Regions from separate parts of the Cyclobacterium xiamenense genome, predicted to be linked through region 1. Evidence: riboswitches for the same ligand, from Rfam matches in the RefSeq annotation. Region 1 holds a riboswitch; the other holds the start of a gene.
What was found. A riboswitch is a leader RNA that binds a small molecule or an ion and turns the genes downstream of it on or off. The one in region 1 is predicted to bind thiamine pyrophosphate.

Region 2: it holds a riboswitch for thiamine pyrophosphate, as region 1 does, so the genes downstream of both, BMW71_RS06845 (TonB-dependent receptor) here and BMW71_RS15545 (class I SAM-dependent methyltransferase) in region 1, are expected to answer to the same signal.

The regions. Positions count from the first base shown of each region.
Region 1 covers NZ_FNZH01000004.1:478,222-482,235, forward strand. The annotation lists gene BMW71_RS15540 (AIR synthase-related protein) at 1-749, opposite strand, end outside; gene BMW71_RS15545 (class I SAM-dependent methyltransferase) at 750-1,475, opposite strand; TPP riboswitch at 1,553-1,648, opposite strand; gene BMW71_RS15550 (FAD-binding protein) at 1,802-3,721, shown strand.
Region 2 covers NZ_FNZH01000002.1:487,186-491,199, reverse strand. The annotation lists gene BMW71_RS06845 (TonB-dependent receptor) at 1-1,845, opposite strand, end outside; TPP riboswitch at 1,928-2,024, opposite strand; gene BMW71_RS06840 (fatty acid desaturase family protein) at 2,076-3,143, opposite strand; gene gldD (gliding motility lipoprotein GldD) at 3,274-3,840, opposite strand; gene BMW71_RS06830 (nitroreductase family protein) at 3,888-4,014, opposite strand, start outside.

The DNA.
Region 1 (4,014 bases):
AGTACCCCGCAACCGGCTGCTTTGGTCAATTCGTAAATGGCTCCCAACAAGCCGCCTTCCGTAACGTCGTGCATGGCCGTGACGGAGGCATCGCCTTCTTCCCCCACCGCCAGCAAGGCATCTTGCAGGGAAGAGGTGTCGTAAAAGGAGGCGCAGGCTTGCTGGTAGATTTCTTTTCCCAATTTGTTTTGGGTGGTTTCCGGGAAGCTCATCGCCAGAATCGCTGCGGAGGAGATGGCCGCCGATTTGCTGACCAGCAGTACATCGCCGGCCCGGGCTTTGGTTGCGGTGAGCGCCCGGTCCTCCGGAAGAATGCTGATAAAGGTACCTCCCCCAGCGATGGTGGAATGCTGCCCTTCGATAAACCCCGTGTGGCCGCCGGTGATGGCCAGTCCGATTTTCCGGCAAAAGGAATGGATGTATTCCCAGTACCGGTTAAAATCTTCTCTGGAAAAACTCGCCGGGAGGTTCAGCACAAACTGCCCGTACTGGGGAGCAAAGCCGGTGGTTGCCATGTCATTGGCCATCAGGTGTACCGATAGCCAGGCAGATTCTTCCAATCCCAGTCCGGGGATCAGGGATAGGGGATCGCTGGTCAGGGCCATAACCTGTCTTCCCGGCAGGGCTATCAGGGAGACATCCCGTCCAAACCCCGGCTTTACCAGTATTTCGGGCCGATCTTTTCCGCAGCGGGAGGCGATAAAGGTCTCCAGAAATGCTTCGTCTATTTTTCCAATGGGTTTACTCATTTAGCCTTTATCCAGTAGTTTGACATACAATCCAAAAAAATCTCCGAAGGGCAACCGCCATTGTTGTACAGGAAACCATTTTGGCAGGCCGGTGCAGGACCATTCGATCGTGTAATTCCGTCCCTTGAGTGCCTCTTCAATGATTTGGATCAATTGATCCGGGGTGTAGAAGGTGGCGGTGACATAAAAGGGATTTTTCCCAAACAGTTGTTGCACCCGTCTTCGCAGCACCTTGGGTGAATTGCGGTTCATCATGCCCATGGCGATCCCGTATCGGGCTACCCGTGCGGCTTCTCGGATTACCCGAACCGGATCCTTGTAGTATTCAAAGGTGGTGATGAACGCCAGGGCATCGAAGGTATGGTCCTTGAAGGGCATGTGGTGGGAATCCGCCATGACCAGATCGCCGTCAAAAAGGTGAATGGCCTGGGATAACATCAGCGGAGAAATATCCCCGCCAGAGGCTTCGATCCCGATCTCCTTCCACCAGCGCGTAAAACGCGTGGTACCACAGCCAAATTCCAGTAAGGTTTGGATGCGGGTGTCTTCGGAGACCAGTTGCTCCATGACTTTTTTCTGCCAGACCTCTGCCCGTTTGTACCGGCCTTCGTACCAAAGTTCGTAGGTATCCGTGTGCTGCCGGTTAAAGAACCATTCCGGTCGGTTCTGCCAGTTTTGTTGGTGTTGCGGTAGCAGGCCTGTTGTGCCTGAAGGGTTGATTTCCATGTCGTTCATTTGCCTGTAAATAAAAATTCCATTCGATTGAAAAGGCCAATGGAATGGAGCGACAACTAATAGACTGGAAATTGGCTGGCTTGCATCCCTACGTTGGCATTATCCAAATCAGGTTTCGGGTCTGTTCTCAGCCTGACGTTTGTCAAGCACCCCGTGCATGTATTTGGTGCAAGTATAGGCAATTTTTTCCGATCATCCAATCGGCTGCTTGTGGTTGGTAAACCTTTTCCAGAAGGTTCAGGCATTGGCAAAGATTTTTTGTTATATTTAGAACTTCCGATCTGTATGCAATACACTGAAACAAACCCCCTTAACCAATGAGTGCTGTATCGAACTTTCTAACCTGGAAAAAAGGAAATACCCTGGTTTCCTGGGTGCTATTTCGCCTGTTGATTCAGGTGCTGTTTAATCGAGAGAACGTGCCCCGGCACATCGAATTGTTGGACGACACCCTTACCGATCACTGCTCCCGGCAGAAACGCAGCCGTTGGGTAAACACGATTAATTTTCTGGTTGGGCCCCGTCTTGTTCGGAGACTGATAGAAAATCGGTTGAATAAAAACATGGCCAAACACGAGCGGGTCTTCCTATCGCTGGACAAGGAACTCAAGCAGGAGGATGTTTTTTCCAAAGACAAAAACCTGCGCCAAAAGTGGGGGAATTGGTACGGCAACCATTTTTCGGAACCCCTGCAGTTTTTTGTTCCGGGCAACGGCGCCTACGAAGATTTTTCGCCGGAGGCCGAATCCTGCAGCAGCTACGATTACCAGGGGTTAGCCGAGGTGGTGGATTTGGTAAAGGAAGCAGAAACAAACGGAAAGAAAATACGGGCGGTTGGATCGGGACACGCGCTAACCGAAGTGGCCCAATGCGAGGATTACCTGGTCTGCACCCAGCACTTGAACCAGACCCAGCGACCGGCCCGTGATTGCATCAAGGCGGCCTACGTGGATGGATTTGAGGTGGAGGTGAACTATTGCAACGAGAAGCGGACCGAAACGCATTATCTCTTTGAGACCGGGGGAGGCACCAAAATCCGGCACTTGATTCAGGCACTGACCTACCACGGCTATGCCCTCATCAATCAGGGAGGCTCGAGTATTCAGTCGATCTCCGGGGCCATTGCTACGTCTACGCACGGGTCTGGCATAAGCATTGGTCCGGTACCTGCCTTTGTGCGTTCCATGACGCTGGTGGGCAAGGGTGGCAAAGTGTATCGGGTAGAACCTACCGATGGCATTACGGATCCGGATTGTTTTGAAAAGGATGAAATGGTGCAAAAACACGGGATTACCCTGATTCAGGACGATGAAAAGTTCAATGCCGTTATGGTAGGGATAGGGTCTGTGGGTATTGTTTTTTCCCTGATCCTGGAAGCGCAGCCGGAGTACCGCTTGCAGGAAGAGCGGATCATGCGGGACTGGGAGGAGGTAAAGGCCGAAATGCAACAGGGAGACCTCTATGCCTACATCAATGCCCACCGACATTTTGAAGTGCTGATCAATCCCTACCGCGATTTGGAAGCCGCTACAGAAGCGGAGCAACAACGTAAATGCCTGGTAACGACCCGCAACTACAGCGAGCAAGTACACGAAAAGCACCATGCAGGCAGGGAGCGGAATTACATTTCTACCTTTATCTCTGGGATTGCCATTTCGGGCAAGCTTTCGCCCTGGGTGTTTAACAAAAACCACCTGTCCATCCCCCGGATGACGAATAATTCCATCAAACGGCTGGTAGACCACAAAGGCGATGCGGGCGGAGGGTTCGAGGACCTGGCCCGAAATGTATTGGACCAAGGACTGGGGGAATTGAAATTCTACGGATACGCCATCGAATTTGGATTTCCCATTGACCGGGTTTTTGAAGCCGTGGACCGGATCATTGCGGTTTGCGAGGAATCCCAACGCTACGATCAACTCCTGGCGGCCCCCTTTTCCCTGCGGTTTGTGAAGCAGTGTCCGGCGCATTTGTCCATGATGCAGCAAGGAGATATGTGCATGATTGAGCTGGTGAGTGTCAAGGGTGTGACTGGCAGCCTGCCTTTGTTTATGCGCCTGGAGCGGGAGTTGCTGGCCATAGGCGCCGTGCCACATTGGGGCCTCTCCGTGGAGCCTTGGTACCGGGAAATGGTAGAAAAAGCATTCCCCCGGTTTACGGATTGGGAAAAGGAGCAGGAGTTTTTTGGCGGAGATACCTTCCGCAATGCGTTTTTGGATCGAATTCTTCAATCATAAAGGTATTCACGGATCCGAAAGACGGTTAGCTAGCACAGGCCTTCGCCCTCTGCTGAGGTATTTCGCGCTTTCAGCGCCCGGATTCGTATCCAACCTTTGCCGTCTTCGGGACCTCGAAGGTTTATTTGTTGGAATCCTATACGGGTATATACGTACCTAATTCAAGCTGCTTCAATTTTCTTTTATGCCTTCTGTGGTTCAAATAAAAGGTTGGAACCATATAAGGACATAGAAGTACCTATAAGTTGGTTTTTGACGGGGGATGGTTCTTTTTTGATTGACGTTGGTATTTC
Region 2 (4,014 bases), on a different contig from region 1:
ATTTTCGCGGATGTAGGCACCCACATCGTTGAGCTGGCCCGTAAGCACCAACTGATCTTGGTACCCCATGTAGTACAGGTTGGCGCCGTATTGGTACCGGTTTTTGCGCACGCGGATTCCCGCCTCAACATTGTTAAGGGTCTCCGGTCGTGGTATTTCGGTGAGCGGTGAATCGGTAAAATCCCTGCGCACCGGCTCCCGATTAGCGACTGCGTAGGAGGCATACCAGGTCTTTCCCTGCTCCGTTTCGTAGGATAGCCCAATTTTGGGATTAAAGAAGTTGTAATTTTGGCTTCCCGTAATGGTTCGGAGGTCGTTGTTAATGCCATCGAAGCGGTAGTAGACATTTCTCCATTGGAAATCACCAAACAGGTACAGCCGCTCTTTCACCTCGTACGTAGACTTGAGGTACACGTTCCGATCATCCTTGATGGCTACGTTGTCGTAATAACGGTCTCGAATATCCGTGTCGCCACTTACTCCCATCCAAATGATTTCCCCAAAATGATCGCCGTCGTATCGGTTGGCCCCACCCCCGAGAATGGCATCCAGGCGTCCGTTTTGCGAGACGTAGTTTAGGGAGAAAACCGCTCCGTAAAAGTCATTGTCCAGCCATCGTCGACGGATAATATCGGTTTCGCTGATCAGTTCGCTGCCGATGGCAATGGGTTCAATGCCGTAGTTGGCCAAGAGGTTATCCTCCGGTCTGAATTGCTCGTAGTAGCCTTGGCCCTGTGTATAGTGCAGGGAAAAGTTGGCCTTCAGGTTGGCCGCCCAGGTCCCAGCATAGATAAACTGGTAGTGATCCTGCTGGTAATTGTCGGTTTCGTTTTCGTAGGTATAGCTGTTGAAGGTTCGGTCGGATGCAAGCAGGCTTTCCGGAACGCCATTCCAGGCCTGGTAGGTCTGTTCCGCACCGGAAAAGATATTGACCTTTACCACGTGGTTGTCGCCGTAATAGCCCCCGGAGACAAAATACGACTTCAAGTCCGAAAACGCCCGGTCCACGTAGCCGTCAGAAGTAATTCGGGAGAGGCGGGCATCTACGGCCCAGCGATCGTCAATCAGGCCGGTGCCTGCTTTTACGGTATGCTTTCGTGTAGCAAATGAACCCACCGAATGATCTGTCTCGGCATAGGCTTCTTCTCGTTTGGTATCGGTTTGTATATTGAGGCTGGCTCCGAATGTTGCTGCTCCGTTAGTGGAGGTACCGACGCCTCGTTGAATTTGGATGTTTTCGACAGAAGAAGCAAAGTCCGGCATATTCACCCAAAAAACACCGTGAGACTCTGCGTCATTCAATGGGATACCGTTTACGGTCACGTTGATCCGTGTTTGGTCGGTGCCCCGGATACGCAAGCCGGTGTAGCCTACTCCCGCGCCTGCATCGGAATGCGTCACCATCGAGGGGGTATAATTTAGCAACAACGGTAAATCCTGCCCGAGGTTATTTTTGGAAAGATCCGATTTGTCAATGATTTGAAAAGTAGTAGGCGTGGTGGCAGAGGCCCGCGTACCGGAAACGATAAAGGCTTCGGTGGTTAGGGTAGCGGGCTCGAGCCGAATTTCCAGGGGCCTTTCCTGAGGCAACCGAACCAGGTAACTCCCGGCTTCGTAACCCACGTAGGAAACCACCAGGTTCCATTCTCCGGATGCCAGTCCGGCCATTTCAAAGCTTCCTTCCCGGTCGGAGACCGTGCCTTTGTTCGTCCCCTCCAGCATTATGCTGGCTCCAGGTAGCGGAATTCCGGTTTCTGCATCCTGGATTGTTCCCTGGATACGATTTTGGGACAAAGCCCATTGGGACCAAAGCATTGCTGCCAGGGTCAGGTACATGCGAATCATAACAATTAATTTGTTCGGTTAAACATCAAAGGAATAAAGGGGTATTCCTTTTTTCATTGTTTACCCAATAGCATTACGTACGATTAGCTATTTCTCATTTCCCTTCGCCGGCACTACCCGGATCAGGTAATATGGGTATGATCTCAGCCCGGAATATTGGGGCACCCCTAATGATCTTGATGCAAATGTAACTGGTAGAAATGGCAATGCCAAATCTGAAAAGCCCTCGCTTAGGCCCTTCCCAATACTTTTAAATGACGAACATGCGAGCGAAATGCCCAGCGCAACTTTGGGTGTTCCAGGTACGGGATGTTGTATTCCGCGCAGACTTGCCTGAGTATCTTGCTGATGGCGGGATAGTGCACGTGCGAAATTTTTGGAAACAGATGGTGTTCGACCTGGTAATTCAGGCCTCCCAAAAACCAGGTCAGCAATTTATACCCGGTAGCAAAATTAGCCGTGGTCCGGATTTGGTGGATCATCCACTCGTCCTCCATACTATTGGTCTCCGGCGAAGGAAGGGGAAAGGCGGTCTCCTCCAGGCTATGTGCCAACTGGAATACCAGGGTGAGCAGAACTCCCGCAAACAAACTGTACACAAAAAACCCGATCAGCCACTGCGTCCAGCCGAGCATGAATACGGGAATGGCCACAAACAGCACCAAATGGATGGCTTTGAACCCCCAAAAACTGATGTGGTCCGATAGTTTCATCTTCTGTATCGGCACCATCCCCACCTTTTTGGTGACGTATTTTTTATAGTCCGTAAAAAATACCCAATACAAGTACAACAAGGAGTAGGTAAAAATAAAATAGTAGTGTTGAAACTGGTGAATTTTAAATTTCTTTTGGCTCGGAGAAAGCCGCAAAAAGGGGCGGGCATTCAAGTCGTCGTCTACTCCCTCTACATTCGTAAAGGAATGATGCACCACGTTGTGTTTGGTTTTCCACATGAATACATTGGCTCCCAGAAAATTAATCGACAGGCCCGCCAGGCGGTTGACCCATGGCCGGTCACTGAAACTGCCATGTGCACCGTCGTGCATGACATTAAATCCGATAAATGCGGTCAGCGCACCCAACAACAGACACTCCATGAGAGCAATTGCCCAATGGGGAGTAAAGAAAACCAAGTGAACGTAAACCAGAATAAAGGAGACCACCATGATACCAGCCTTAAGGTAAAGCGGTTTGCTACCCGAACGGGTGATATTTGAGTCCCGAAAGTAATCGCTTACCCGTTGCTTCACATCCAGATGAAAGTTTAGGGTTGGTTTGGAAAATTTTGGCGTAGCCATACAATAATGTTTTTAGGGGTAAATAGTAAGCGTGACTGGGGAGGGGGTGGATTTGTAGTTCAGAAAAATGACCGATTACCGATTGTTTTCATCATTCCGTGTTGTAAGGTACGACAAGTTTTCGGTAGTATCAATTAAACTCGACTGAATTTATCAAATGCATCATGTCCGTTTTGATGTATTCGATGACCGGTGCCAGGGAATCGTTTTTCACGGCTGTCTCAAAATACAGCGCGCCCCGCAAAAAATGCGCGGTGGAGTCGGTCACAAAAAACTGAAATTGGGTCGGCACTTCACCACTCAGTTCGGACACCAGTCCCGTATATCCGGTTGGAGTACGGACTACGCTCTCGTCGATTCCGTAGGCCTTGATCTGGTGTTTGAAGGTAAGCGTCAGGGCGTCGTCTAGGTAGGACTTGAGGTTTTGCCGCCCACCAGTTATCGGTTTGTAGGTCAGGTGTACCCGCGCGCCAAGGGAACTATAGTGGAGATTGATCCAGTTTTTTTCGGCCATGTTAAAGGAGTCCGGCTCTACCTGTAAGTGTGTGGAATGCTGAAAGGTGTAGGGAAGATCCATCTCCAATGCCTCAAACTCCCGCTCGGGGAGATCGATTCGGTTGTATCCCATGGGTTTGGGCACGTAAGTTTCGCCGCAGGCAACCAGAATCAATAGAAAAAGGAGCGCCATCCCTCCCATTGCCGGATGCCTGGCAGCATTTCCCGATCGGTGTTTTTTCCGCATCATTATTCCCTTACCCAGGTCACTTTTTCAGAAATCGGTTTCCGCTTGCCTTCCGGCCAACGATCGGAGGCAGGTTTGGCAACGTAGAAAAAGCCCATGAGCATGTCAGCCTCTTCCAAGCCAAAAAAG